Regions from separate parts of the Serratia sp. Res13-Sevr-LER1-36-b genome, predicted to be linked through region 4. Evidence: predicted binding sites of a transcription regulator. Region 4 holds the regulator's gene; each other region holds the start of a gene.
The links. Region 4 encodes Fur, which represses iron uptake genes when iron is present. Its sites were predicted from a motif close to ATAATAATGAGAACNACTATCAA; they were not measured.

Region 1: efeU (iron uptake transporter permease EfeU) is a predicted target of Fur. The motif match lies at 4,240-4,262, and genes of this name have one in related genera.
Region 2: sufA (Fe-S cluster assembly scaffold SufA) is a predicted target of Fur. The motif match lies at 4,577-4,599, and genes of this name have one in related genera.
Region 3: feoA (ferrous iron transporter A) is a predicted target of Fur. The motif match lies at 4,102-4,124, and genes of this name have one in related genera.

The regions. Positions count from the first base shown of each region.
Region 1 is NZ_JADACK010000018.1:61,533-68,919, reverse strand. Features, by position in the region: gene putA (trifunctional transcriptional regulator/proline dehydrogenase/L-glutamate gamma-semialdehyde dehydrogenase) at 1-2,077, opposite strand, end outside; gene putP (sodium/proline symporter PutP) at 2,633-4,111, shown strand; gene efeU (iron uptake transporter permease EfeU) at 4,351-5,196, shown strand; gene efeO (iron uptake system protein EfeO) at 5,215-6,348, shown strand; gene efeB (iron uptake transporter deferrochelatase/peroxidase subunit) at 6,360-7,387, shown strand, end outside.
Region 2 is NZ_JADACK010000005.1:705,325-712,711, forward strand. Features, by position in the region: gene IMQ33_RS04315 (FAD-binding and (Fe-S)-binding domain-containing protein) at 130-3,186, shown strand; gene menI (1,4-dihydroxy-2-naphthoyl-CoA hydrolase) at 3,183-3,599, shown strand; gene IMQ33_RS04325 (hypothetical protein) at 3,771-4,175, opposite strand; gene sufA (Fe-S cluster assembly scaffold SufA) at 4,650-5,021, shown strand; gene sufB (Fe-S cluster assembly protein SufB) at 5,036-6,535, shown strand; gene sufC (Fe-S cluster assembly ATPase SufC) at 6,579-7,325, shown strand; gene sufD (Fe-S cluster assembly protein SufD) at 7,300-7,387, shown strand, end outside.
Region 3 is NZ_JADACK010000034.1:41,814-49,200, forward strand. Features, by position in the region: gene IMQ33_RS20665 (DUF805 domain-containing protein) at 1-1,731, shown strand, start outside; gene IMQ33_RS20670 (molecular chaperone HscC) at 1,783-3,474, opposite strand; gene feoA (ferrous iron transporter A) at 4,255-4,479, shown strand; gene feoB (Fe(2+) transporter permease subunit FeoB) at 4,555-6,867, shown strand; gene IMQ33_RS20685 (FeoC-like transcriptional regulator) at 6,867-7,106, shown strand; gene IMQ33_RS20690 (YdgH/BhsA/McbA-like domain containing protein) at 7,156-7,387, opposite strand, start outside.
Region 4 is NZ_JADACK010000037.1:191,620-199,006, forward strand. Features, by position in the region: gene pgm (phosphoglucomutase (alpha-D-glucose-1,6-bisphosphate-dependent)) at 1-51, opposite strand, end outside; gene seqA (replication initiation negative regulator SeqA) at 129-671, opposite strand; gene ybfF (esterase) at 913-1,695, shown strand; gene ybfE (LexA regulated protein) at 1,943-2,230, shown strand; gene fldA (flavodoxin FldA) at 2,434-2,973, shown strand; gene fur (ferric iron uptake transcriptional regulator) at 3,299-3,745, shown strand; gene IMQ33_RS22010 (beta-N-acetylhexosaminidase) at 3,928-6,591, opposite strand; gene chiQ (ChiQ/YbfN family lipoprotein) at 6,610-6,936, opposite strand; gene IMQ33_RS22020 (OprD family outer membrane porin) at 6,987-7,387, opposite strand, start outside.

The DNA.
Region 1 (7,387 bases), on a different contig from region 4:
CAGCGGAGTCTAATGCCCGGCTGACTTCACCTTCGGTGGCCTCACGCACATAGCCGACAATATCACCCGGTTCGGCTGGGTTGATCACCGGTTGTTCAACGCCTTGATCCAACGGAGCATCGATCATTGGCTCGGCACGCCATTGTTGGCTTGCGCTGGTGAGCAGGGCGCTGGACAGCGAAGCCAGCCGCTGTTCGTTGGCGAGATCCAGACCGCTAGAGTTAACGCGTTTTTCACCATATAGCTCACGCGGCAATGGAATGCGCGGATGTGGTAAACCTATGCGGCCTTCGCTAGCCGCCATGGCCTCGACCGCGCTGACCGGATCGGCAACCAGCTCGTCGAGCGGCAGGGTGGCATCGGCGATACGGTTAACGAACGAGGTATTGGCACCATTCTCCAACAGACGGCGTACCAGATAGGCCAGCAGCGTTTCGTGCGTGCCGACTGGCGCATAAATACGGCAAGGGCGGTTCAGCTTGCCGTCGGCCACTTTGCCTACCACCTGTTCGTACAGCGGTTCGCCCATACCGTGCAGGCACTGGAATTCGTATTGGCCCGGATAGTAGTTATTGCCTGCCAGATGATAGATGGCGCTCAGCGTGTGGGCGTTGTGGGTAGCAAACTGCGGATAAATCAGGTTCGGTACCGCCAGCAGCTTGCGGGCGCAGGCCAGATAGGAAACGTCGGTATACACTTTGCGGGTATACACCGGGTAGCCTTCCAGGCCATCCATCTGGGCGCGCTTGATTTCGCTGTCCCAGTAAGCGCCTTTAACCAGGCGGATCATCAGGCGACGGCGGCTGCGGCTGGCCATGTCGATCACCGCATCAATGGCAAACGGACAGCGTTTCTGGTAAGCCTGAATAACAAAGCCGATGCCGTTCCAACCGGCCAACTGCGGCTCAAAGCACAGCTTTTCCAGCAGATCGAGGGAGATCTCCAGCCGATCGGCCTCTTCGGCGTCGATATTGATGCCGATATCGTATTGGCGTGCCTGCAACGTCAACGACAGCAAACGTGGATACAACTCTTCCATCACGCGATCGTACTGGGCGCGGCTGTAACGTGGGTGCAGCGCTGAAAGTTTGATCGAGATGCCGGGGCCTTCATAGATGCCACGGCCATTGGAGGCTTTGCCGATAGCGTGGATTGCTTGCTGATAGGAAACCAGATAGGCCTGCGCATCGGCTTCAGTCAGTGCGGCTTCACCCAGCATGTCGTAGGAGTAGCGGAAACCTTTGTCTTCCAGCTTACGGGCATTGGCCAGCGCTTCGGCGATGGTTTCACCAGTCACAAACTGTTCGCCCATCAGGCGCATTGCCATATCGACCCCTTTACGGATCAACGGCTCGCCGCGTTTACCGATGATGCGGTTCAGTGCGCTGGAGAGATTGGCTTCATTATGGGTAGACACCAGCTTGCCGGTAAACAGCAGGCCCCAGGTTGCGGCGTTGACGAACAGCGAAGGGCTGCGGCCAAGGTGGGAGTGCCAGTTGCCGTTGCTGATTTTGTCGCGGATTAACGCATCGCGCGTTGGCTTGTCTGGAATACGCAGCAGCGCTTCGGCCAGGCACATCAGAGCCACCCCTTCCTGAGAAGAGAGCGAGAACTCCTGCAGCAACCCTTGCACCATACCGGCACGGCCGTTGGCACTCTTCTGGTTACGCAGCTTTTCGGCAATGCCATAGGCCAGTTTATGGGTGGCCTGTGCCAGATCGGCGGGTAAGCGCGCCTGTTCAAGCAGCATTGGTACCGCTTCAGTTTCCGGGCGGCGGTAGGCGGCGGTGATAGCCGCACGAGTGACGGACTGCGGCAGGATCTGTTCGGCAAACTCGAGGAAGGGTTGATGGGACTCTTCAGGCACCTGCGGCGCGATATCATCCGCTTCTGTTTGACCGGCAACGGCAAGTGCTGGAATTTCTGGCAGATCGGAACCGCTCTCCAGACGTTCAAGATAATTGAAAATAGCCTGCTTGATTAACCAGTGTGGCGTGCGGTCAATTCGTTGTGCCGCGCTCTTGATGCGATCGCGGGTTGCTTCATCGAGCTTCACGCCCATTGTGGTAGTGCCCATGCCAATCCAGCTCCTGTATTTGGACCCCTCATAACCGGCTAGATTAGGGGCGATCCGTAGCGTAATTAGGTTGTTGATGCCGACAATATCCTGCATGTTGCAACTTTGTGCAACCTTGTTAAATGCACTCCATAACGAAGTGTGACTCCAATCGATTTTTTAACATCTTGAGTGCTACGGATTACGTGCACAGAAGTGGGATTGTGGTGTGAATCTAGGTTATTTCCCTGTATTAATCAGGGTTAAGTAAGAGGTGCAACTCATTTCGGCTATGGCGAGTGCAACCTTAACAGCGAATAAATGTGACCTGGCGTGAGTTTCGTGTGACTTTTTTGTTAAATCTCTTGTTGGTTGTTGACTGCCTCAACTAGGATAGCCAGCGTTCAGACCATGATGGGTATAAACGCTGTTTATCCGCCACCATCGCAATGCGCCCCGTTCCGGCGCGTGGCGGGTGAAATTACTGACATAAAAATACCCGATAACTTTCAAGAGGCTGCTAACATACGGTGGCTTGAAAGGGAGAAGGGAATAAGAAATGGAGAGTTTGAAATAATGAACACACCTATGCTGGTGACCTTCGTGGTCTACATTCTTGGGATGGTGGTGATCGGCCTGCTGGCCTATCGGGCGACCAACAACTTTGACGATTACATTCTGGGTGGCCGCAGTCTGGGCAGCGTGGTGACCGCGCTCTCTGCTGGGGCATCCGATATGAGCGGCTGGCTGCTCATGGGCCTGCCGGGCGCGATTTTCCTTTCCGGTATTTCGGAGAGCTGGATCGCCATCGGGCTGACCATTGGTGCCTACCTGAACTGGAAGCTGGTGGCAGGGCGGTTACGCGTCCATACCGAAGCCAACAACAACGCCTTGACGCTGCCGGACTACTTCACCAGCCGTTTTGAGGACAACAGTAAACTGCTGCGGGTGATTTCCGCCATCGTGATCCTGGTGTTCTTCACCATCTATTGTGCTTCCGGCATTGTGGCCGGTGCGCGTCTGTTTGAAAGCACCTTCGGTATGACCTACGCCACCGCGCTGTGGGCCGGGGCAGCCGCCACCATCCTATATACCTTTATCGGCGGGTTCCTGGCGGTCAGTTGGACCGATACCGTGCAGGCCAGCCTGATGATTTTTGCGCTGATCCTCACGCCGGTCATCGTCATCTTCGCCGTGGGCGGCATCGACAGTTCGATGCTGGTGATCGCGGCTAAAAACCCGGCCAATCTGGATATGATGAAAGGGCTGAATCTGGTGGCGATCCTGTCGTTGCTGGGCTGGGGCCTGGGCTACTTTGGTCAGCCGCATATTCTGGCGCGCTTTATGGCTGCGGATTCCCACCGCACCATCCGTAGCGCTCGCCGCATCAGTATGATCTGGATGATCCTCTGCCTGGCGGGGACCATTGCGGTTGGCTTCTTCGGCATCGCTTACTTTGCCAATAACCCGGATCAAGCGGGCAATGTGACGCAAAACGGCGAGCGGGTGTTTATCGAACTGGCCATGCTGCTGTTTAACCCATGGATTGCCGGGATCCTGCTGTCGGCTATTCTGGCGGCGGTAATGAGCACCCTGAGCTGTCAACTGCTGGTTTGTTCCAGTGCGATCACCGAAGACCTGTACAAAGCCTTCTTGCGCAAAGAGGCCAGCCAGCGTGAGCTGGTGTGGGTAGGGCGTGCGATGGTACTGGTAGTGGCGCTGGTGGCGATTGCCCTGGCGGCTAACCCGGAGAACCGCGTGCTGGGTCTGGTAAGCTATGCCTGGGCCGGCTTTGGTGCCGCATTTGGCCCGGTGGTGCTGATCTCGGTGATGTGGTCGCGCATGACCCGTAACGGCGCGCTGGCCGGTATGCTGGTGGGGGCGATCACTGTGATCGTCTGGAAGCAGTTCGCCTGGCTGGGTCTGTATGAAATCATTCCTGGTTTTGTGTTTGGTTGTATCGCCATCGTGGTGGTCAGCCTGATGGGGCGCCAGCCTTCGGCAACCATCACCAAACGTTTTGATATGGCAGAGGCCGAGTTCAAAACGGTCTAAATCCGTCTTAATCTCTCCCCGGTAATCGGGGAGAGATCCGCTTTCCCCATCACTCCTCTCACCAAGCTGTAACAACTAGCGACATTTGATTAATAAAAATCACACTTCCGCCTCTTGTTTTTCTTTTCAGTAGAATGATAATCACTATCGTTCTGGTTTACTTTTCTTTACATTGCCGCAGTCTGGTCGACCCAGCGCCCGCGGCTGACTACAAACGCCTTTTCAGGGGTTAATATTCTATGTTTGTTCCTTTCCTTATCATGTTCCGTGAGGGGTTGGAGGCTGCGCTGATCGTCAGTTTGATCGCCAGCTATCTGAAGCGGACTCAACGCGGTCAATGGCTTGGTGTGGTATGGATTGGAGTGATCGTCGCCGTTGCTCTGTGCCTGGCGTTAGGTATCTTCATCAATGAAACCACCGGCGAGTTTCCACAAAAACAGCAAGAGCTGTTCGAAGGGCTGGTAGCGGTAGTGGCGGTGTGCATCCTGACCTATATGGTGTTCTGGATGCGCAAGGTTTCCCGCTCGGTGAAGGTGCATCTTGAAGGGGCGATTGATAACGCTCTCAACTCGGGTAAAAGACAAGGATGGGCATTGGTGGCGATGGTGTTTTTTGCCGTTGCCCGTGAAGGACTGGAGTCGGTGTTCTTTCTGTTGGCCGCGTTTCAGCAGGATGTGGGCATTGCCGCGCCAATCGGTGCGATGCTCGGCCTGGCGTGCGCCATCGTAGTGGGCATGCTGATCTATTGGGGCGGTATCAAATTGCACCTGGCCAAGTTCTTCAAATGGACCAGCCTGTTTATTCTGTTCGTGGCTGCGGGCCTGGCTGCCGGGGCGATCCGTGCCTTCCACGAGGCCGGATTGTGGAACCACTTCCAGGATATCGCGTTCGACCTCAGCAACCAGCTATCCACGCATTCACTGCTGGGCACCCTGTTAGAGGGAATGTTCGGCTATCAGGAAGCGCCATCGGTTAGCGAAGTGGCGGTCTATTTCCTGTATCTGATCCCTGCTCTGATTTTCTTTTTCCTGCCGCAGCGTACGGAGTCCTCAACGATCCCGGCGCAACGCAAGACACATCACTAATTTACTAGGGAATTCCGTATGTCTACTCCGTTATTTCGCCGCAAGGCATTGCATGCCGCATTACTGGCCGTTCCTGCTTTCGCGCTGAGCCTCAACGCGCTGGCGGCGGATATCCCTCAAGTTAAGGTGACCGTAAACGACAAACAGTGTGAGCCGATGCAGTTGACCCTGCCCGCCGGTAAAACCCAGTTTGTGGTGCATAACACTAGCCAGAAGAACCTGGAGTGGGAAATCCTCAAAGGCGTGATGGTGGTGGAAGAGCGTGAAAATATTGCGCCAGGTTTCACCCAGAAAATGACGGCAAACCTCGAACCGGGCGAATACGACATGACCTGTGGGCTGTTGAGCAACCCGAAAGGCAAGCTTGTCGTCACGGCTGCGGGTGCGGTAGCTGATGGCAAACTGAATGTGATGGATTTGGTTGGCCCGATTGCCGAATATAAAGTCTATGTCACCAAGGAAGTTGAAGGGCTGGTCAAGCAGACCAAGCTGTTCACCGATGCGATCAAAGCCGGTGATGTGGCCCAGGCCCGCAAGCTTTATGCGCCAACCCGTCAGCACTACGAGCGTATTGAACCGATTGCCGAGCTGTTCTCCGATCTGGACGGCAGCATCGACGCCCGTGAAGACGACTATGAGAAAAAAGCCGAAGATCCGAAATTCACCGGCTTCCACCGTCTGGAGAAAGCGCTGTTTGCCGATAACACCACCAAGGGCATGAATGAGTATGCCGATGGTCTGTATAAAGACACGCTGGAGTTGCAAAAACGCATTGGTGAACTGACCTTCCCGCCAAGCAAAGTGGTGGGCGGTGCTGCTGGCCTGATTGAAGAAGTGGCGGCCAGCAAGATCAGCGGTGAAGAGGATCGCTACAGCCGTACCGACCTGTGGGATTTCCAGGCCAACGTCGATGGCGCCCAGAAGATTGTGAACCTGTTGCGTCCGCTGTTGGAAAAGGCCAACCAGCCACTGCTGGCGAAGATCGACGCCAACTTTAAAACCGTCGATACCATCCTGGCTAAATACAAGACCGCAGAGGGTTATGAGTCTTACGAGAAGCTGACCACCGCGGATCGTAATGCGATGAAAGGGCCGATCACTACGCTGGCAGAAGACCTGTCACAGCTGCGTGGCGTGCTGGGTCTGGATTAAGGCTGAGCATGATGAACAACAAGACCGGCCCGCAAAACGGGCCGTTTCCTCAAGATGAGCAGGCCGCTTCGCCTTCGCGCAGGCGGTTGTTGCAGGGTTTGGGCATGATGGGCGGTGCTCTGGCGTTGGCGGGGCCATCCCTGGCGCGGGCTGCAGAAGAGCCGCTGGCTACCTCGCAGGACGAACGCTGGCAAAAACAACCGTTCTACGGCCAGCACCAAGCCGGTATTTTGACGCCGCAGCAATCGGCCATGATGCTGGTGGCTTTCGACGTGTTGGCGACCAACAAACAGGATCTTGAACGGCTATTTCGTCTGTTGACTAACCGTATCGCGTTCCTCACCAGCGGCGGTAAGGCACCGGAGGTCGATCCCAAGCTGCCACCGTTGGATTCGGGCATCATGGGGCCGGAAATTTACCCTGATAACCTGACCATCACCGTTTCCGTTGGCACTTCGCTGTTTGATGAGCGCTTTGGCTTACAGGCGCAGAAACCGCTGCACCTGCAAACCATGACGCGTTTCCCCAACGATTCACTCGATGCTGCCCTGTGTCATGGTGACTTGTTGCTGCAAATCTGTGCCAATACCAATGAAACGGTGATCCACGCGCTGCGCGATATCATCAAGCATTCGCCAGACTTGCTCAGCGTGCGCTGGAAGCGGGAAGGTTTTATCTCGGCACACTCGGCCCGCAGCCGGGGCAAAGAGACGCCAATTAACCTGCTGGGCTTCAAAGACGGCACCGCCAACCCAAAAACCAGCGATAAGCCGTTAATGGATCAGGTGGTATGGGTCGGTGATAAAGCGGGAGAACCTGCGTGGGCCGTTGGCGGTAGCTATCAGGCTGCGCGTATCATTCGTTTCCACGTCGAATTTTGGGATCGGACGCCGTTGCAGGAGCAGCAAACCATCTTTGGCCGCGAAAAGCACAGTGGTGCGCCGTTGGGGATGAAGCACGAGCATGATGAACCGGACTATGCCAAAGACCCGGAAGGTAAGCTGATCCGTATGGATGCCCATATTCGGTTGGCCAACCC
Region 2 (7,387 bases), on a different contig from region 4:
TTATGAGGTAGATAGCGATGATGTAGGAGCGGGTTACGCCCCTTGCGGTTATCGTGATAATAAAAGACAGGGGAGGGCCAGTTCCGGGCCCGATTAAGCAATTAAGAGCAGACAGAGTCAAACAAGCGAATGATCCCACAAATTTCTCAGGCATCCGGCCTCGTTCAACGGGTGCTGGACTTTTTGGCCGCGTTAAAACAGAGCGGATTCAACGGCGATACCGCCACTAGCTATTCCGATCGGCTGACGATGGCGACGGACAACAGCATTTACCAACTGTTGCCCGATGCGGTGGTGTTTCCTCGCTCAACCGCTGATGTGGCGCTGATCGCCCGTCTGGCCGACGAAGACCGCTTCAAGGCGCTCACCTTCAGCCCGCGCGGTGGCGGCACCGGCACCAATGGACAGGCACTTAACACCGGCATTGTGGTTGATATGTCGCGTTACATGAACCGCATTCTGGACATCAACGTCGAGCAGGGTTGGGTGCGGGTAGAAGCCGGGGTGATTAAAGACCAGCTCAACCAGTATTTACGGCCGTTCGGCTATTTCTTCGCGCCGGAGCTTTCCACCAGCAACCGCGCTACCCTCGGTGGCATGATCAATACCGACGCGTCTGGTCAGGGCTCGCTGGTATACGGCAAAACCTCAGACCATGTGCTGGGGCTGCGGGCGGTGTTGCTGGGGGGCGAAATGATCGATACCCGCGTCATGCCGACGCCGCTGGCGGAAACGATTGCCCAGGAAGATACGCCTGAAGGGCGGATCTACCAAACCGTGCTGAATCGTTGCCGCGAGCAACGGGCGCTGATCCTGGAAAAATTCCCCAAGCTTAACCGCTTCCTCACTGGCTACGATCTGCGCCACGTGCTGAGCGACGATCTGCAAACCTTCGATCTGACCCGCATTCTGACCGGTGCCGAAGGGACCTTGGCCTTTATCACCGAAGCGCGGCTGGATATCACACCGTTGCCGAAGGTACGGCGGCTGGTAAACGTCAAATATGACTCTTTCGATTCGGCCCTGCGCAATGCGCCCTTTATGGTGGAAGCCAAGGCGTTGTCGGTGGAAACCATTGATTCCAAAGTGCTGAATCTGGCCCGCGAAGATATCGTCTGGCACTCGGTCAGCGAGCTGATCACCAACGTGCCGGATAAAGAGATGCTCGGGTTGAACATCGTTGAGTTTGCCGGTGACGATAAGGAACTGATCGACGGCCAGATGGAAGCGTTGTGCGAGCGTCTGGATGACCTGATCTCCGAGCAGCAGGCTGGGGTGATCGGTTATCAGATTTGCGGCGATTTGACCGGCATTGAGCGCATCTACAATATGCGCAAAAAGGCGGTTGGGCTGTTGGGTAACGCCAAAGGGCAGGCCAAACCCATCCCGTTTGCTGAAGATACCTGCGTGCCGCCGCAGCACCTGGCCGACTACATCACCGAGTTTCGCCAACTGTTGGATAGCCATAACCTGAGTTACGGTATGTTCGGCCACGTTGATGCCGGGGTGCTGCACGTGCGCCCGGCGTTAGATATGTGCGATCCCCAGCAAGAAGTGCTGATGAAGCAAATATCTGACCAGGTGGTGGCGTTAACCGCGAAGTATGGCGGCCTGCTATGGGGGGAACATGGGAAGGGCTTCCGGGCGGAGTATAGCCCGGCGTTCTTCGGCGAGGAGCTCTATGAAGAACTGCGCCGCATCAAGGCTGCGTTTGACCCGCTCAATCGCCTCAATCCGGGTAAAATCTGCCCGCCGCTGGGCGTAGATGCCGTGATGATGAAAGTTGATGCGGTAAAGCGAGGTACTTTCGATCGCCGCATTCCCATCGATGTCCGCACCTCGTTCCGTGGCGCGATGGAGTGTAACGGCAACGGACTGTGTTTCAACTTTGATGTCCACAGCCCGATGTGCCCATCGATGAAGATCACCGCTAATCGGATCCACTCGCCGAAAGGCCGTGCGGCCCTGGTGCGCGAATGGTTACGGTTATTGGCAGAGCAGGGCGTCGACCCCGTTGCGTTGGAAAAACAGTTGCCGCAGCAGCGCCTCAGCTTCCGCACCCTGGTTGAGAAAACCCGTAATAGCTGGCATGCAGGCAAGGGCGAATATGACTTCTCCCATGAAGTCAAAGAAGCGATGTCTGGCTGCCTGGCTTGTAAAGCCTGCTCGACCCAGTGCCCGATCAAGATCGACGTGCCGGGCTTCCGTTCACGCTTCCTGCAGCTTTATCACACCCGTTATTTGCGGCCAATGCGTGACTACGTGGTCGCTGGTGTCGAGAGCTATACCCCGTTGATGGCCAAGGCGCCGAAGGTGTTCAACTTCTTCTTCAAGCAGCCATGGGTGCGCGAACTGAGCCGCAGCAGCATCGGTATGGTGGATTTACCGCTGCTATCCAGCCCAACGTTACGCCAACAACTGTCGGGCCATAGCGCGTTCAGCATGACGCTTGAACAGTTGGAAGCATTGAGCGAAAGCCAGCGCGAACAGCATGTGCTGGTGGTGCAGGATCCGTTTACCAGCTATTACGATGCCCAGGTCGTGGCAGACTTTGTACGGCTGGTGGAAAAGCTGGGCTACAAGCCGGTACTGTTGCCTTTCTCACCGAACGGTAAGGCACAGCATATCAAAGGCTTCCTGACGCGCTTTGCCAAAACGGCGCGCAAGACCGCGGACTTCCTTAACCGGGTAGCCAAACTGGGGATGCCGATGGTGGGTGTCGATCCGGCGCTGGTGCTGTGTTATCGCGACGAGTATCAAGAAATTCTCGGGGCCGAACGGGGGAGTTTCCAGGTGCAACTGGTCCATGAATGGTTGCAAAAGTTGCTGGCAGAACGTGCGGAACAGCCTGCCACCGGGGAAGCCTGGTATCTGTTTGGCCACTGTACCGAAACCACCGCATTACCGGCGAGTACCCAGCAGTGGGCTGCCATCTTTGCCCGTTTTGGCGCCAAGTTGGAAAACGTCAGCGTGGGTTGCTGTGGCATGGCGGGCACTTACGGTCACGAAGCCAAGAATCTGCAAAATTCCTTGGGTATTTATGAGCTATCATGGCATCAGGCGCTACAACGTTTGCCAAGGCAACGCTGTCTGGCGACCGGTTATTCTTGCCGCAGCCAGGTAAAACGCATTGAAGGCAATGGCGTGCGGCATCCATTACAGGCACTTCTGGAGATGATTGCGTGAAGCTGTGGAAACGTGAAACAACGCTGGAACAACTCAACCAAAGCGGCGAAGGATGCATGGTTGCCCATGTGGGCATTCAGTTCACCCGTTTGGAAGATGACTATTTAGAGGCGGTGATGCCCGTCGATCACCGTACTACCCAGCCGTTTGGCCTGTTACACGGTGGGGCTTCGGTGGTGCTGGCTGAGTCGATGGGCTCAATGGCGGGTTATCTGTGCACCGAAGGGGAACAAAAGGTGGTGGGGTTGGAGATTAACGCCAACCACCTGCGCGCGGTATTTAAAGGGCAGGTGCGCGGAGTGTGTCGTGCGTTGCACGCTGGCCGCCGCAATCAGGTCTGGCAGATCGAGATCTTCGACGATCGCGATCGCCTGTGCTGTACCTCACGGCTGACCACGGCGGTATTGGAATAGAGGCCCCCCTCACCCTAACCCTCTCCCACAGGGAGAGGGAGCTGTTGGCCTCTGCTCTTTTGGAAGTAAGGAGGTTATCTCTGCAAACGCGAATGCCCCTCATCCAAAGTACGTCACCGAATTTCAGTTGCACTCGATCGGTCCTCTTGCCCTGTGCGAGAGGGGCCAGCTTTATAACTGGAAGGGGACCCGTTTCACAAAATCCTTCTGAAAAGCGGTAGCCTTGTCCCAGCCGCCTTCCATCGAATATTTCTGGCAAATCAGCGTTAGCGTATGCCGGGCAAAATGATAGCACTGTACGCGGAACAGCTGACAACGCTGTGGGTTGTTGATCTCGACGATCAGCCGGTTATGCAGTTTGCTCAGCGCATGCAGGTAACTCTCGTCATCGCCATTTTCCAGGCATAAATTCGCCATGCCAAGGCTGACGCCGTTGTAACGCTTCAGATGATTGATGTTGCATTCCGGCCGCTGTAACGCCGCTTCCGCCATATAGAAATCCACTGTGGCATCACGGATGTTGAACTTGTATTCATCAATTTTGCTCAGCAGCCACGCATTCATCGAGATAGCCATAGGTCCACGCCCAATTAAAGCTTAATGATAATCATTATCATATTTGCAGCTGTGGCGATGATCAATGCTCCCCGCAGTTTTTTTTCTGTTGTGGGTCTTTTGACCGCCACGGGCTAAAAATACGCGAGCGACTAGACTTAAAGCAGGGAAAGGCATTTTTCAGACAGACAAAATGCAGAAATAGGTATTTTCTATGAATGTTTAAAACAGACGACTTATCCGGTGTTATAACCTTGTCGAGGCTGCGGGATAAGCCGTACGAGATATGATGAATTGCTATGAATTCAGAGGGATAAAAATTATCCCCGTGTCTATTCTGCCTGGATGCGCCATCGATTTATCGTGTTGCCGAGCGTAAATCCGGGCGTTTGGCAAATACCCCCGCAAAACAAACGGTTGAAGTGATAATCATTATCACTAACATGGGCGGTAAGCCAGATCGGCTGTAGTAAACACGAATGTGAGGTAGGCCATATGCATACGGAAGATGTTGGTACTTTTTCTTTGGCAGATAACGTCTGGCAAGGCATTTCGCTGAGCGACAGCGCGGTGAAGCAGATAATCAGACTCATGCAGCAGGATGCTCAGGTGAAAGGGCTGCAACTCGGCGTCAAACAATCCGGTTGCGCAGGCTTTGCCTATGTACTGGATTTGACCCGCGAACCGGCCAGCGACGATCTGTTGTTCGAACGTGACGGGGCCAAGCTGTTCGTGCCGCTCAAAGCGATGCCGTTTCTCGATGGCACCACGGTAGATTTTGTTCGGGAAGGGCTGAATCAGATGTTCAAATTTAATAACCCTAAAGCTCAGAACGCCTGCGGGTGCGGTGAGAGCTTTGGCGTTTAAGCGATGCAATCAACATGACACGAAGCAACGTAGAAACAGCGAAAGATGTACCGGCTTGGGTCAGCGAAGGTCGCTACAAGGAAGGATTCTTTACCCAACTGGCCACCGATGAGTTGGCCAAAGGTATCAACGAAGAGGTGGTGCGCGCTATCTCGGCCAAGCGTAACGAACCCGAGTGGATGCTGGAATTCCGCCTGGAGGCTTACCGTGCCTGGCTGCAAATGGAAGAGCCACACTGGCTGAAAGCCCACTATGACAAGCTTAACTATCAGGATTACAGCTACTATTCAGCGCCGTCCTGCGGCAGCTGTGATGATGCCTGCGGTTCTCAGCCTGGGGCGGAGCAGCAGCCTGGTGCCAGTACGGAAAACGGCTACCTGACCAGCGAGGTTGAACTGGCGTTTAATCAGTTGGGTGTACCTGTACGTGAAGGTAGCGAAGTGGCGGTAGACGCCATTTTCGACTCGGTTTCCGTCGCGACCACCTACCGTGAAAAGCTGGCGGAGAGTGGGGTGATCTTCTGCTCGTTCGGTGAGGCCATTCACGACCATCCAGACTTGGTACGTAAGTATCTGGGCCGAGTGGTGCCACATAACGACAACTTCTTTGCCGCACTAAACGCTGCGGTGGCTTCCGACGGCACCTTAGTCTACGTGCCGAAGGGCGTACGCTGCCCAATGGAGCTTTCCACCTATTTCCGTATTAACGCTGCGAAAACCGGCCAGTTTGAACGTACCATTCTGATTGCCGATGAAGGCAGCTACGTCAGCTATATCGAAGGCTGCTCAGCGCCGGTACGTGACAGCTATCAACTGCACGCGGCGGTGGTAGAAGTGATCCTGCATAAAGACGCCGAAGTGAAGTATTCCACGGTGCAAAACTGGTTCTCCGGCGGCGGCGAAAGCAAGGGCGGCATTCTTAACTTCGTCACCAAGCGTGCGCTGTGTGAAGGCTCAGGGTCCAAAATGTCGTGGACACAGTCGGAAACCGGCTCGGCCATCACCTGGAAATACCCAAGCGTGATCTTGCAGGGCGACAACTCGATCGGTGAGTTTTTCTCGGTGGCGCTGACCAGCGGCTACCAACAGGCGGATACTGGCACCAAGATGATCCACATTGGTAAAAACACCAGGTCGACCATTATTGCCAAAGGGATCTCCGCCGGGCACAGCCAAAATACTTATCGTGGGCTGGTGAAAATCCTGCCTGGGGCGGAAAACGCCCGTAACTTTACCCAGTGCGATTCGATGCTGATCGGGCCCAACAGCGGGGCGCATACCTTCCCCTATGTGGAAACGCGTAATAACAGCGCCCAGCTTGAGCATGAGGCTACCACCTCGAAGATTGGTGACGATCAACTGTTCTACTGCCTGCAACGGGGCATCAGCGAAGATAACGCTATCTCGATGATCGTCAATGGTTTCTGTAAGGACGTGTTCTCCGAGCTGCCGCTGGAGTTTGCCGTGGAGGCACAGAAGTTACTGGCTATCAGCCTGGAACACAGCGTCGGTTAAGCACCCGCATTTATAGCGCAGCAGCGCGATCTGAGGACACAGCATGTTAAGTATCAAGAATTTGCACGTCAGCGCCGAAGGTAATGAAATCCTCAAGGGGCTGAGCCTGGACATCAAACCGGGTGAAGTGCACGCCATTATGGGGCCGAATGGCTCTGGCAAAAGCACGCTTTCCGCCACGTTGGCTGGCCGGGAAGAGTATGAGGTCACCGCTGGGGAAGTGACGTTTAAAGGTAAAGATCTACTGGAGCTGGCTCCTGAGGATCGGGCCGGTGAGGGCGTATTCCTGGCATTCCAGTATCCGGTAGAGATCCCCGGCGTCAGCAACCATTTCTTCCTGCAGACCTCGGTGAATGCGGTACGTAATTACCGTGGCCAAGAGGCGCTGGATCGCTTCGACTTTGCCGACTTTATCGAACAGAAGATCGAGTTGCTGAATATGCCAGCGGATCTGTTGACCCGTTCGGTCAACGTCGGTTTTTCCGGCGGTGAGAAGAAGCGCAACGACATCCTGCAAATGGCCGCGCTGGAGCCGGAGCTGTGCATTCTGGATGAAACGGACTCCGGGCTGGATATTGATGCCCTGAAGATCGTCGCCAACGGCGTCAATTCGCTGCGTGACGGCAAGCGCGCCTTTATTATTGTCACCCACTATCAGCGTATTCTCGATTACATCAAACCGGATTACGTTCACGTGCTTTCCCAGGGGCGCATAGTGAAGTCCGGTGATTTCTCGTTGGTGAAACAGCTGGAGGAGCAGGGTTATGGCTGGCTTTCCGACCAACAGTAATTCACGGGCACTACAGCAAATGTACAGCCTGTTCGAAGCGCGCGGCGGCGAGCGTTCTGCGC
Region 3 (7,387 bases), on a different contig from region 4:
ATCCAGGCATTTGATCGGCCAGTTTACCCAGCGGCGGCAGGGATAGCGGCAGATGATGAGATGCAGGATTACCTGACCCCGACCCAAACGGTACAGACCTTGGTACGTTGGGGAGAAGCCGCTCAGTTTAGCTGGGCAGCAGTGCCGATTGCCCAGGCTTATATCCATTGGAAATCCGGTAACGGTCGTGTCGGTGTGATGTATGACCAGCTCGTGCTTGATGATGGTTCCGACCCTCTGCGATTACTGTATCGCCACGCCTGCATGCTAACCTTGGGCAATGAAGGCCTGTTGCAGCAAATTATTGATCAGCCCACACCGGTCGATCCCCTACAGGCCCTGATCCTGCAAGGGCTGCAATCTCAGGCGGCACAGCGGCTGGCATGGTTGAATGATTCGAGCGTCATTGCCGACTTCATTCAGTGGCTGGATGGCCCAATTGACCACCAACTGCCAGAGAGATATACCGATACTGGCTCCGCTAGCTGGCATCAAGCCGTCTTCTGGTTGCGGCAATGGCGTTACCTGTCACCAGCACGATTGAACCGCTTGTATCAGGAGCCAGCATTTAGTGCACAGCTTGGCACCATCAATGACTGGCTGAATTATTTAGCTGCAGTGGACCAGATTGAGATCCCACCGTTTAGCGACGCTACCGCTCCCTGGGATCAATACCGGCAAACCTGTTTACTGGTGTTATTACTCAACGGGGCGGCCGGGCATATCGATACTGTCCGTCAGATAAACCACCTAACGCTCAGTGAGCAGCATCCTGTCTACGAACTGTATCGGTTAATCCGGCAACTCGATCCGGCAAAAGGTGATCTGGTTTGGCAGCTTGAGCAACAACTGCGGTTGGATAACCGTCTGCACTACCTTTGCTGGTTGGAATTACCCGTATCTATTAACCAGTTTTTGCTCCGCGTGCAGAGCCAGTCAGAGCTGTGCAACTGCGCCAATGTCGATCATTTCTCTCATCGTGTTGCCAGTTGGTCTGATGAGATGGAACAGGCTGCGGTGGCCGAGCAAGCCTTGCTTCACGCATTTTTGCTGCGCCATGGCGACCAGAAAATACAGGACAAAAGCCGGGAGGCGCTTGAACGGTTAGACTGCGGCAATCAGGGGGAAACGGAACTACGGCAGGCATTGCTTAACGGTAAAAAGCCCAAAGCTTTGGGGAACTCAACGCTGTTTGCCCGGGACTCATTGCTGACAAAAATAGCTCAGGTTGGCTATCGCCTGTATGACTACGATTGGGACAAGTTGGATCAAGAAGAACGTCAACAGTTGATGGCCTGCCTGGCAGATAGCAGCCTCTCCCCCATTCTGCGATTGAATGCCGGGTTATTAGTGCAGCTATCGGATCAGCGCATCATTGAAAAGCAGCATGCGAAGGAACAAAGGCCAGACACCCGCTTCTGGCAGTTCTGGCAATTTGACCGCCGCATCAACCGCCTGGGCCTGCTGGCTCAGTTGACGCTAGTACCGCTGGCGATGGTTGCGGTTTATCTACTGCTCATCAACGTGCTTTCGGCCTGGGTCATTATCGGGTTACTGCTGCTCAATACGTTCAGCGCACTGCTGCGGCGCAGTCATGATTTAAACCGTAAATACCCGGTCTTTGAAGCTGCGTTGCTGATATGCATGCCCTATCTGATCCTGCTGTATCTGCTGATACCCGGCGTGAAGTACGCGAACCAATATGGCCCGCCGCCAGGAGAAAAATGCTGAGGATTGTGGCGTGAGGAACTGCCCCCAACGTTTTATGGGGGCAGTTGACGCTCAGAAACTCATCTCGTCCAGAAAACGTTCCAGCCGCAGGCGTATGGGCTGGATTTTTTGCTCCTGCTGGCTAACCAACACCGCCTCAAACTCCTGCAACCACAAACCAATCTGCATACGTTCATCACCCAGTGACTGCGCCCAGGCTTTTTCCAGCCGAGCCTGCAGGGTACGGTTAGACAGCGTATCGCGCGGATGCACTTTTAGCTCCTGCAAACGCTGCTGACTTTGCTTTCGCTGTTCTGGGCTCAGGCCAATGGGGCTGTGATCGATCACTTTGGAGAAGGAATCACCACTGTCTGGCAGATGGACATCAACCTCTAGCAACCCATTGATATCGTAGCTGAAACGCACGTCCAGTGATTGAATGTGGCCGTTAGGCTTTACCGGCACGGTAAACTCATCCACCAGGATATTGTTGTCAACATGTGGGCTTTCACCCTGATAGATCGCTATCCGGATCGCCTTTTGCTCCACATGCGTCGTGGTGAAGCTTTCCATCCGTGAAGTCGGGACCACGGTATTACGTTCCAGAATCGGTGAAAAAATCCCATGTCGATCCGCATTCGAGGTAGCTATGCCCAGCGTATAGGGACAGACATCCGTCAGGATCACTTCGTCGATATTCTGATCGCGCAGGCAGCAGGCGGCATGTACTGCGGCACCCAGCGCTACGATGGTTCTGGGATCGAGGTGCTGATGCGGCAACTGACCGAATAGCTTCACCACCAGTTTTTGGATAGTGTTCAGCTTCGTGGCTCCACCGACCAATACCAGGTGATCCATCTGCTGTGGCTGCAAACGAGCATCGTGCAGCACCTGCTCAATCGGTGCGCGCAGGCGATTCAGCAGCGGCAGCCAGATCTCTCCTGCTTTACGTTCATCCAGCTCTATTTCCCATTGCCGATCCTGCCATTGCCAACGCAACTGATGCGGGCCCTGTTGCTGATTGAGCTGGCATTTCCACTGCTCGACACAGTCATACAGCCGGGCCATATCCTGGGGCGCGATCTGCGAGGCATTCAGTTGCCATTCGTTGAGGCAGGCTTTAATGATTGCCTGGGTGAAGTCTTCACCGCCAAGATAGTTATCACCCGCCGAAGCGTGCACCTCAATCAGCGGCAGATCATATTCCAATACCGTGACGTCAAAAGTGCCCCCGCCCAGGTCAAACACTAAAGTACGGCCAACCCCTTGGGTGTGCAGGCCATAAGCCATCGAAGCCGCAGTCGGTTCATTAATCAGCCGCACCGCATTCAAACCGGCCAGTTCAGCGGCAAAGCGGGTCTGCTTACGTTGCTCATCGCTAAAATAGGCGGGTACTGAAATCACAACGTCGCGGATCGGCTGGCCAAGAAAACTTTCTGCGTCTGATTTCAGCGATTTCAACACGATTGCCGATAGCTCTGGGGCGTCAAACGTCTGTTGGTCCAGTTTGAATTTCTTCTTGCTGCCCATGTAACGTTTAAACAGCGCTGCCGTCTTTTGCGGGTGGGTCGTCAGGCGAGATAACGCAGAGCGGCCAACCAGTATTGCCCCGTCCTCATCAATGCTGACGACCGAGGGGGTAAGAAATTCATTGAGCGCATTGGGGATTAAGCGCGACTCCCCGTCTTGCCAGACACCGATCAGGCTATTGGTGGTGCCTAAATCGATGCCGATTGCCGGGGTAGCGTCATGCTGCTGTAACATCGTCCTGACCTCATAAAGAAGAATACTTGCCTGCTAGTACAGCCGTATTAAGCGTGGCAACGTAGTCCATGATGGGGGTTTTTTATATATCGTTTGATATTAGCACGATGGTATTAGGTAGCTCATCGCCATGGAATTTATTTGCTTGAAAGTAATGTTCTACTTTAGTTGAAAAATTTAGCCGGTAGCTCGTTCCCATCGCCTTCATCTTTTCTTGTGCAACCTAGTAGCGCCCCCCGACAATTTTGACCTGCCGCAATAAAATGGCGATTTTTTTGTCGTCCTGTTTCGCGTCATCGCCTTCATCCCCCCCTCCGGTAAAAATACTCCGTTGTTAACACCCTTATTAACACCGCAGTTTCAGTCCGTCGATTGTGCCGTAAACACAAATACTTACCCCTCTCATTTACAGCAGGCGATGTTGCCAGATTTGCGCCACAAAGCTTTCAGCCATGCCATTAGAACTACACCTGTTTCATTACCGCAAGAAAATGCACAAATTTGCAACTTAATTAACCTTTTGCACTCATTTGCAGTGCGTTTGGCTTAGTGCTAAAACTAGGGCTGGCAAGGCGTCCATTGCAGATATGACAGCATTTACAATTGCCCATACATTCCGTATTGAATACGATAATTGTTATCACTATGATTCTGTGTATTCAGTGCTCTGTTTTTGGCTCGGCGCTCCTGGCCCCATACACCTTTTCATAGGTAGTCTGGGCAGCAAATGTTCTGAAGGTGGCATTCCCGTGGGAATTCCCAACTCATTAAGAAGGCGATATGCAGCTGCTTCCTAAACATACCTATAAAATCACCGGCTTCTCCAACGAGATCAGCCCGGCCTACCGCCAGAAATTACTGTCGCTTGGCATGCTGCCCGGCTCGCAGTTTGACGTGGTACGCGTGGCACCGTTTGGCGATCCTATAGAAATAAAGACTCGCCGCGTTAGCCTGGTTCTGCGGAAAAAAGACTTAGACCTGATCCTGCTAGATAGCCAAGCGTAACGCGCTGTCCCCGCCTCAGGCAGTTGCCGGGTGCAAACGCGGCCGATACTTAATTTACTGATATCACGTTGGTTTATGAAAAAAATCACTATTGGCTTAATCGGTAACCCGAACTCGGGCAAGACGACGCTGTTCAACCAGCTCACTGGAGCACGCCAGCGGGTCGGTAATTGGGCCGGGGTGACGGTTGAGCGTAAAGAGGGCCAGTTTGCGACGCCGCAGTCACAGGTCACGCTGGTGGATTTACCAGGCACCTACTCGCTCACCACCATCTCCGAACAAACCTCGCTGGATGAGCAGATCGCCTGTCACTACATCCTGAGCGGCGATGCGGATATGCTGATCAACGTGGTCGATGCCTCCAACCTCGAACGCAACCTCTACCTGACGCTGCAATTGCTGGAGCTGGGTATTCCGTGCATCGTGGCCTTGAACATGCAAGATATTGCCAAGAGCCAGAATATTGAGATCGATGTCGCCGCCCTGGCCGAGCGCCTTGGCTGCCCGGTGGTATCCATGGTTTCTACCAAGGCCGACGGCATTGGCCTGCTGAAACAGACCATCGATAATCATCGCTTCAACCAGTTAAAAGCGCTGGTGGCCTATCCGCCGCTGCTGCTAGACGAAATCGCTACGCTGACCGAGGCCATGCCTCAACAGCTGCCCACCGAACAACGGCGCTGGCTGGCCCTGCAAATGCTGGAGGGCGATATTTATAGCCATCAGTTGGCCGGGAAAGCCACCGAGCTACTGGCACCTTCCAGGTTAGCGCTGCAACAGCAGCAGCAGGAAGATCCCGCGCTGGTGATTGCCGATGCCCGCTACCAGTCGATCGCCACTATCTGCGATGCGGTCAGTAACTCTAAGCTGGCATTGCCAAACCGCCTGACGGAGGTGCTGGATCGGGTGATCCTCAACCGCTGGCTGGGGGTACCCATCTTCCTGCTGGTGATGTACATCATGTTCGTATTGGCGATCAACATCGGCGGCGCACTGCAACCGATCTTCGATCTCGGTTCGGCGGCCATCTTTATTCAGGGCATCCAGTGGGTCGGTTATACCCTGCATTTCCCGCAGTGGCTGACCGTCTTCCTGGCGCAGGGCGTGGGCGGCGGTATCAATACTGTGCTGCCACTGGTTCCCCAGATCGGCATGATGTATCTGTTTCTGTCATTCCTGGAAGACTCCGGCTATATGGCACGAGCGGCATTTGTGATGGACCGCCTGATGCAGGCGCTCGGGCTGCCGGGTAAATCCTTTGTACCGCTGATCGTCGGCTTTGGCTGTAACGTGCCGTCCATTATGGGCGCACGCACCTTGGATGCCCCACGCGAACGCCTGATCACCATCATGATGGCCCCCTTTATGTCCTGCGGCGCGCGTTTGGCAATCTTTGCCGTATTTGCCGCCGCTTTCTTCGGCCAGGATGGCGCGGGCGTGGTGTTCTCACTGTATATGCTAGGCATCGTGGTGGCGATCCTCACCGGCCTGGTGCTGAAATACACCATTATGCGCGGCGAAGCATCGCCGTTCGTGATGGAGCTGCCGGTTTATCACGTGCCACATCTGAAAAGCCTGCTGCTGCAAACCTGGCAACGCCTGAAAGGCTTCGTGCTTCGCGCCGGGAAAGTGATCGTCATTGCCAGCATCTTTATTGGCGGCTTGAACAGCTTCTCGTTCAGCGGCCAGCCGGTAGACAGCATCAATGATTCAGCGCTGGCCTCAGTCTCCAAGGTGCTGACTCCGCTGTTGCAACCCATGGGCGTACACAGTGATAACTGGCAAGCGACCGTCGGGCTGGTGACAGGGGCGATGGCCAAAGAAGTGGTGGTCGGGACGCTCAACACCCTGTACACCGCAGAGAACATCACCAATGAGCACTTTGATGCCGCCAACTTCAATTTGCTTGATGAACTCGGTGCCGCCGTCAATGAAACCTGGCAGGGCCTGAAGAACACCTTCAGCCTGAGCGTACTCTCCAACCCTATCGAAGCCAGCAAGGGCGATGGTGAGATGGGCGTGGGCTCAATGGGTGTTATGAGTAGCAAATTTGGTACTTCAATCTCTGCCTACAGCTATCTGATCTTCGTGTTGCTGTACGTTCCCTGCGTCTCGGTGATGGGAGCCATTGCGCGTGAGTCCAGCCGTGGTTGGATGACCTTCTCCATCCTTTGGGGGCTGAACGTGGCCTATTCGCTGGCAACGCTGTTCTATCAGATCGCGACCTTCAGCCAACATCCGCAATACAGCGCGACGGCGATCCTGATCGTGTTGCTGTTCAATGCGCTGGTACTATTGGGCTTGCGCAAGGCACGTAGCCGCGTAACGATCCGTTTGCGTAGCGCCACCTCGGCGTCCTGTTGTCAAAGTTCGGGTGACTGCCACTAATGGCCAGCCTGCTGCAAATCCGTGATGCGCTTGCCCTACAGGGCGGCGCTCAGGCGCAACAGCTGAGCCAGCAGTTGGCAACGCCCTTGCCATTGGTTGAGGCAATGCTGCAACGTTTGACCGCGATGGGAAAAGTTGAACGTATTGAGCTCGATAGCAGCGAATGCCTGAGCGGCAGCTGCAAGAGTTGCCCAGAAGGGCTGGCTTGTAAAACGGTGATTTATCGTTTGAAGGAGTGAATGTGAATACAGGGGCGCAATAGTTTGCCTGCACCCCCTCACTTGAAGATTATTGCTTGTCTTTATACACGTCCGCTACGGCGCTGAACTTGCCGTGCTCACGGGCTGCCAGCACGACATAATATTGGCCCCCTTTCTCATCGGCCAGTTTGGACAATTCATCTTTCAAGTCCATCGGATCGGTGGCCTGTGCAGTTGAAGACACGGTGCCAACTTTCTCATACTTGCCTGGGTTCTTGTCCAGTTCGTCTTTAGTTAGCAAGGTTGCTGCCATCGAACCG
Region 4 (7,387 bases):
GATCAAATCACTTTGCTGAGCGGGTTGCCCGGCACGTGGGTCATTAGCCATCGACTACTCCCTAAAATGCCAGTACTGTGGCCGGGCAATGAGTCGCTTACGGCCACCGTGACGGGCTGTTCGCTAAATTAGACGGTGCCGCAAACTTTCTCGATCAGTTCCGCTGGGAACTGCATGGCCTGCATGATGTGTTCGATCATGCTGCGTTTGCGGCCGGTGTTGGTATTGGTGATCACCCAGTAAGGCGTACCTGGCACATGCTTGGGCTTGGTATGCGTTCCGTTGGCCAACAGCGTTTGCTGATCGCCAGCAAAATAGGTACGGGTACGGCCATGCAACGAATCCGTTGCCGCGGCAAAGCCCGCCGCATCGAGGGTGTACAAGGTGGAAAGTACCAGCATAAAACGATTTACAGCTTTGCTCTGTTCGGCATATTCGTCCGATAGCAGCAGCTCGCGCACCGCACGCACGCGATCGCGTGGACGCTGTGCTGCAACGGCAGCCGCTGACGGCTCTGCCTGGCCACTGGCAACCACAGGAGCCGTGCGCACAGGCTGTCCTGCGGTAAACTTCAACATACGCCGTAAAATATCAGACGCACTTTCACCGATATGTTGCGTGTGGCTGGCAATATAACGGTAAAGTTCTTCGTCGACTTCAATAGTTTTCATCTTTATCCAGTACGTTTTTTCTACTTATGAACCTGAAGCCAATTGGTGCATTCAAGCCATGGGATTATAAGGTTAAAAGCGCGGGTGCGAACACTACAATGTTCTCCCAAACGGCAAAAGCAGACTTTAGCCAACCGCCTTGGCCGCCAAGCCCTCACCATACCATGAAATATCGGCAAAATTCTGCGGACCAACCAATAATCTCTCTAGCCATGTTAACCTAACTCATTATCTCAAGATCATGAACTTCACCATGAAATTACATTATCAATTATTGGCCGCAGAGGCTGCCACGCCAGCGAGCCTACCGATCGTGCTGATCCACGGCCTGTTTGGCAATCTGGATAACCTGGGCGTTCTGGCACGCGATCTGAACCAGCAGCATACGGTGATCAAGGTCGATCTGCGCAATCACGGGCTGTCACCGCGCGCGGCGGAGATGACCTACCCGGCGATGGCGCAGGATCTGTTGACGCTGTTAGACGACTTGCAAATCGAGCGAGCCATCGTAATCGGCCACTCAATGGGCGGCAAAGCAGCGATGGCGTTGACCGCGCTAGCCCCGGAGCGAATTGAACGGCTGGTGGCGATCGATATCGCCCCGGTGGATTACGACACTCGCCGCCATGACCAGATCTTTACCGCACTGCAAGCCGTCACCGATGCGGGTATCACCCAGCGTCAGCAGGCTGCGCAGCTCATGCGAGCCACGCTGGATGAAGAAGGCGTGATCCAGTTTCTGTTGAAATCTTTTCATGCTGGTAGTTGGCGGTTCAACCTGCCGGTGTTGATCGAGCAATATGAGAACATTATCGGCTGGCAAGAGGTTCCACCCTGGCCGCACCCGACGCTGTTTATCCGTGGTGGCCTCTCGCCTTACGTGCAGGATAGCTACCGCGATGACATCGCCCGTCAGTTCCCGCAGGCACGCGCCTATGTGGTTGCAGGCTCCGGTCACTGGGTCCATGCGGAGAAACCGGACGCCGTATTACGGGCAATCCACCGCTTTATTGACCAGCCCTGAGCTTAAATGGCGAAAAAACGCGCTAGAGAGAATAGCTTAGCGCGTTTGTCGCTAAGTTAGGCATTGTCGGCGCTCCATCTGCTGGGGTAATATGGCGCGCTATAATTTTGCCGCCCTGTCCAGGTGTGAAGCTGCACTTGGCTGGGGGTGAATTTGGGTTAGGGTTTATTGGCCCGAATTGTGTAAATCGAACCGTCTGGAAGCGTAAACCGCTTTTTGATGCAAACTCCCTTGCAGTAGCGCAACAATGGCAAAAGAACAAACGGATCGCACGACGCTGGATCTGTTCGCAGATGAACGCCGTCCAGGGCGCCCGAAAACCAACCCGCTTTCCCGTGATGAACAGCTTAGAATTAATAAGCGCAATCAGCTACGACGGGACAAAGTGCGTGGATTACGGCGTGTGGAGCTGAAAATCAACGCAGACGCGGTAGATGCTCTCAACAAACTGGCCGACCAGCGCAATATCAGCCGCAGCGAATTGATCGAACAAATGCTGTTGGCCCAACTGGCAGAAGAACAGCCAGAACACTGATCTCTGCCGCCGCACGCGCGGCACGGCGTTAAGGATGACGCCAGATCGGTTCCACCTCCGCAGAGGCATCGCATAAACGCGATAAAACCTCAGGGCAAATTTCTGGCATGATACGCATTTACGGCTGAGCAAGCCTGCCCTTGGCAGCGCCTCAGGCCGCGTTTACGCAACACATTCATTTGAATTAAAAGGTTATCTTTACTATGGCTCATGTAGGCATTTTCTTTGGCAGCGACACTGGCAATACCGAAAACATTGCCAAGATGATCCAAAAGACGCTTCAGCAAAAATTCGGCAACGACGTGGCAGAAATCCACGACATCGCCAAAAGCAGCAAAGAAGATCTGGCAGCGTTTGATATCCTGCTGCTCGGTATCCCAACCTGGTACTACGGCGAAGCCCAGTGCGACTGGGATGATTTCTTCCCGACGCTGGAAGACATCGACTTTAACGGCAAGCTGGTGGCGCTGTTTGGCTGTGGCGATCAGGAAGACTACGCGGAATATTTCTGCGATGCGATGGGCACCATCCGCGACATCATTGAACCACGCGGTGCGGCCATCGTCGGCCACTGGCCAACCAAAGGCTACCATTTTGAAGCCTCCAAGGGTCTGGCAGACGATGATCACTTTGTCGGGCTGGCCATTGACGAAGATCGTCAACCGGAGCTGACCAACGAACGTGTAGACGCCTGGGTCAAGCAAATCACTGAAGAGCTGAGCCTGGCCGAGATCGTCGGCTAAGCCTCTGCCCCGGCGGATACGTAACACATGGTGGGGGCGCCGTATAGCGCGCCCTTCTGTTATCGGCATCACGGATTAGAGCAATAGAAGCTACAAGTTTGTAACTTCCTACCTCGCCACGGTAGACTGAGATATCGGTTTATCCCATCCATCAAAGCTTTGCATGATTACCCTGTAAACGTGCAAAGATATGTTTGTTAACAACCGGCGGTTTCTATTTGCAGCAACCGGTTCTATAATGAGACGCAATTAACGCTTTGTGCCAACCGATGCCATAGGCGAGAACGCCTCAACTTGATTAGCATAGTAACAGGACTGAATCCGCATGACTGATAACAACTCCGCATTGAAGAAGGCTGGCTTAAAAGTCACTCTTCCGCGACTCAAAATCCTGGAAGTATTACAGGATCCGGCATGCCATCACGTCAGTGCGGAAGATCTGTACAAAAAACTGATAGATATGGGCGAAGAAATTGGCCTGGCCACGGTATACCGCGTGCTGAACCAGTTTGACGACGCAGGTATTGTGACCCGCCACAATTTTGAAGGTGGCAAGTCGGTTTTCGAACTGACTCAGCAACACCATCACGATCACCTGATTTGCCTGGACTGCGGCAAAGTGATCGAGTTCAGCGACGAATCCATCGAAGTGCGTCAGCGCGATATCGCCAAGCAACACGGTATCAAGCTCACCAACCACAGCCTGTACCTGTACGGCCACTGTGAAACCGGTGACTGCCGCGAGAACGAAACGCTGCACAACAAGAACTGATTCTGGCTCGCCAGAACGTGAAAACCGCCTAAATGGCGGTTTTTTTATGCCCGGATGACAGGCAAAAAAATCCCCGGACAGGCCCGGGGAAAAATATCCACTCAATTATCACAATTGCAGTTTGCTCTCACCTTGCACTATCTCCGCCCCTCTACCGACACGTAGGTGGGCGGAGTTCTCACTTACGCTTTCACTGGTTCGGCACGGCTGAAGCGTTTGCCATCCGGGCTGATTGCTCGGATTTGCACGTCACCCGCCACCGCTGGGCGCGCTTTATCGTCATAACGCTGCCACTGTTTGCCGCCGTCGGTGGAATATTCAATTCCCAGGCCCGGCAGAGCAATATTCGCCTCCAACTTGCCCCCGATGATACGAGCACCTGGGACCGGCAGGCGATAGCTCACGCCCGCTTTATCCATCTTGGCCAGTTCACGCTGCCCGATCAGGTTGGCAAAGCGCAGCCAGTCCTGATCCAGCGTTTTGGTATCGACCTGATGGGTTTCGCCACCTTTATACTCACGGCCAGCTTTGTAATCCTGCTCCCAGCTGGCACGGTGCCATGCACGTTCTGCAAGCGACACGGCACGTGGGTAAATCATGTATTCCATCTGCTGGTCGGTACGCACCACTTCGCTCCACAGTTGGGCGGAAAGACCATATGCGCCCGGCCACGGTTTGTCGCTCTTGGCGGCGAAGTGGTTACCGTCACGGTCAACCGAGGTTTCGGCGTTCTGCGGCAGGTTGTTCGGCGCAAAGCTGAAGATCTTCTGCTCGTCGCTGAAACGGGTGCCCCAGTAATAACCGTGTTCGTCCGGGCTGACTTCATACGGGAAGTCCATGTAGACGTAGTCCGGGTTAGAGATCACCACGTCATAACCCTTGTTCGCCCAGTCGTTAGCCGAGTCGAAGCCACCCCAGTACAGGGTATCCCAGAAGTTCACCGCCACATGCTTGGTCGCGAAGGCCTTCGAGTCTTTGGCATCTTTCAGGCCGTCCTGCCACGCCTGCATTCTGTCAATGCCGTGCGCTTTCACCAACTGGCTGACTTCCAGACCGAAGTAGCTTGGCAAGTGTTCCATATCTTCCACTTTGCCATCTTTGATGATGGCCTGACAAACCTGCGACTTGGCCCACGGCTTGTCTTCTTTGCTCAGATCGAGGATACCCTTGCCCGCTTCCGGGTTTTTCACGTCGGTATAGCCAGCGCCCAGACGGATGTTCTTCGCTTCGTCCCCACCAAAGTGCCAGGTTTTCAGCGGCTGACCGGCCTCTTTGTGCATCTGGGCCACTTCACCAATCACTTTGTCCACGAAGTTCTTGGAGGAATCCAGGCATGGGTTCAGGTAGCTCTGGCGGTTGAAGTACTGCACCGAGGTGGTATTGGAGGTATCAGTCGGATCCACCAGGCGGAACTCGTTGGCCTCTTTCCCTTTCCCTTCGGCAAGCAGCTTCTTGTAGCGAGCTTCCATGGAGGTAATCGCCGCACGGGCGTGCGCCGGCATGTCGATCTCAGGGATCACTTCAATCTGGCGTGCCTGAGCATATTTAACGATGTCGATATAGTCCTGACGGGAGAAGAAGCCACCGTGCGGTGCCGGGCCAGAGCCATATTGTGGCATCAGGCAGGTGGTCTCGCTCAGGTCATGACAACGCTGGCCGCCCACTTCAGTCAACTCTGGCAGGCCAGGGATCTCAATGCGCCAACCTTCGTCATCCGTCAGGTGGAAGTGGAATTTGTTCAGCTTGTAGGCTGCCATCTGATCCAGCAGGCGCAATACGGCGTCTTTTTGGTGGAAGTTACGCGCCACGTCCAGGAAGATGCCGCGGTATTGGAAGCGCGGTGCATCTTTGGCATCCAGCGTCGCGATCTTCTTGCTGCCATCCGAAGGGATTAGCGACAGGATGGATTGCAGACCATAGAACACCCCAGTCTGATCGAAACCGACGATCTCGGCACCTTTCTCGCCGATCTTCAGTTGGTAGGCACCTGGAACGGCCTGATCGCCTTTGAATGCCGCTGGCTTAATATCCGTCTTGATCGGATAACCGCTCACCTGGCTCTCAATGCCCAGCAGGGCAAAACGCTCGGCTGCCGCATCTGCCGCTGGTTTGGTCAAGGCGCTCAGTTCCAACGCCACGCCTTTGCTCAGGTCAATATCCTTCGAATGGACTTTAACTTCCATCGGGGTTGGGATGATTTGCCCACGCAGCGATGCCATCGGCAACACTTTCAGATCCTGGTTCTTGGTGAAGCGGCTTTCCGGCACCATCAGAATGTTGTTGTCATCCTTGGTACGCTTCCACTGGTCACCGGTGAACGGGGCAACAAACTGGTGAACATCTTCGGTATCGGTATTTGACAGGATCTTAGGCTGAGCATCGCCGGAAGTGGCATACCAGCGCGGCAGGAAGTCGGTGCGGAACAGCTGCCAGTATTCAGCGATAATCGGGATTTCCACCGCCTGATTGGCCGGGAAGCTGGTGAATTTGTCTGTCGGTTCCAGCTTATACAGATCGCCGGTAATGTGGGTGATTTTGAACTGGTCGTTATCAACCTTCAGCGTCTGGCGCGGGCTGTGGAAATAGATCGCCCAGTCTTTATCTTTGATTTCCTGATTGCCGTTGGTCAAGGTGATCAACACTTTGTGGCAGGACGCCCAGTCGGCCCCCAACTTGGCACAGTCCACGCCGTTCTCGGCAGCACGGTTGTCCAACATTTTCAAATTGACCTGCAACTGGCTGAGTTGATCAACCACCTGCTGGTTGGCCATGGCAGAACCTACGCTGCCCAATAGCCCAACGGTAGCCGTCAGGGCGGCGAGAGCACTCATCTTAAACTTGTTCATCTGCAACCTCTTGCGTAATCAGTTGTTGTTTGCGCGAATTTCTTTCCACAGCTTGCCGCATTTGGCGTCATACGCCTGGCCATTGCCGGTATGGGCGGCCTGGATGCAGCTTTGATAATCCAGCACTCGCACGGTTTCCTGCTCAGCAAACTGTTGGTGCTTTTTCTCTTGCTTCAACACGTTCAGCACCGCCTGGCAGGCCTGTAACTTCTCTGGGGAACCTTCCGCGGTATTGATACAGGCGCTGTAGGCCTGGCGCAGCTTGACATCTTCCGGTGGCGCGGCCGATTGCGAACAGGCGCTAAGCCCGGCAACCGCAGCGATAATCAGCATCAGTTTTTTCATGGTTAAAGTCCTGTGACCTTTCCCCGGCAGCCTGGCCACCGGGGAGCGCATTAGAAGATGGTGAACGGTGCGATAACGATGAATTTGACGTCTTTCTCGTCCTGGAAGATGTTGCCGTAACCGCCACCCCAGCTTGGAATATCGGAATGGTTGTCATACTGCGTGAAGTGCAGTTTGAACAGAGTGCCTTTGGCGCGCCCGTCCTGCATGGTGTACATTGCATCCAGGCTGTAAGCGCTCTCTCTCAGGCGCTGGCTCTGATCGTAAATCGGGTTGGTGCTTGGCTTGGCGTCCCAGGCATAAACGTAGGAAGCACCGACGGCCATGCCTGGCAGGTTCCAGTTGCTCAGGTCATACATCACGCCACCGAACACGGCTTTTTCGCCGTTGGCGTTAAAGTCGGAACGGTTATCCCACCAGATATCGAGGCGGCCATTTGAGGAGGCGTAGG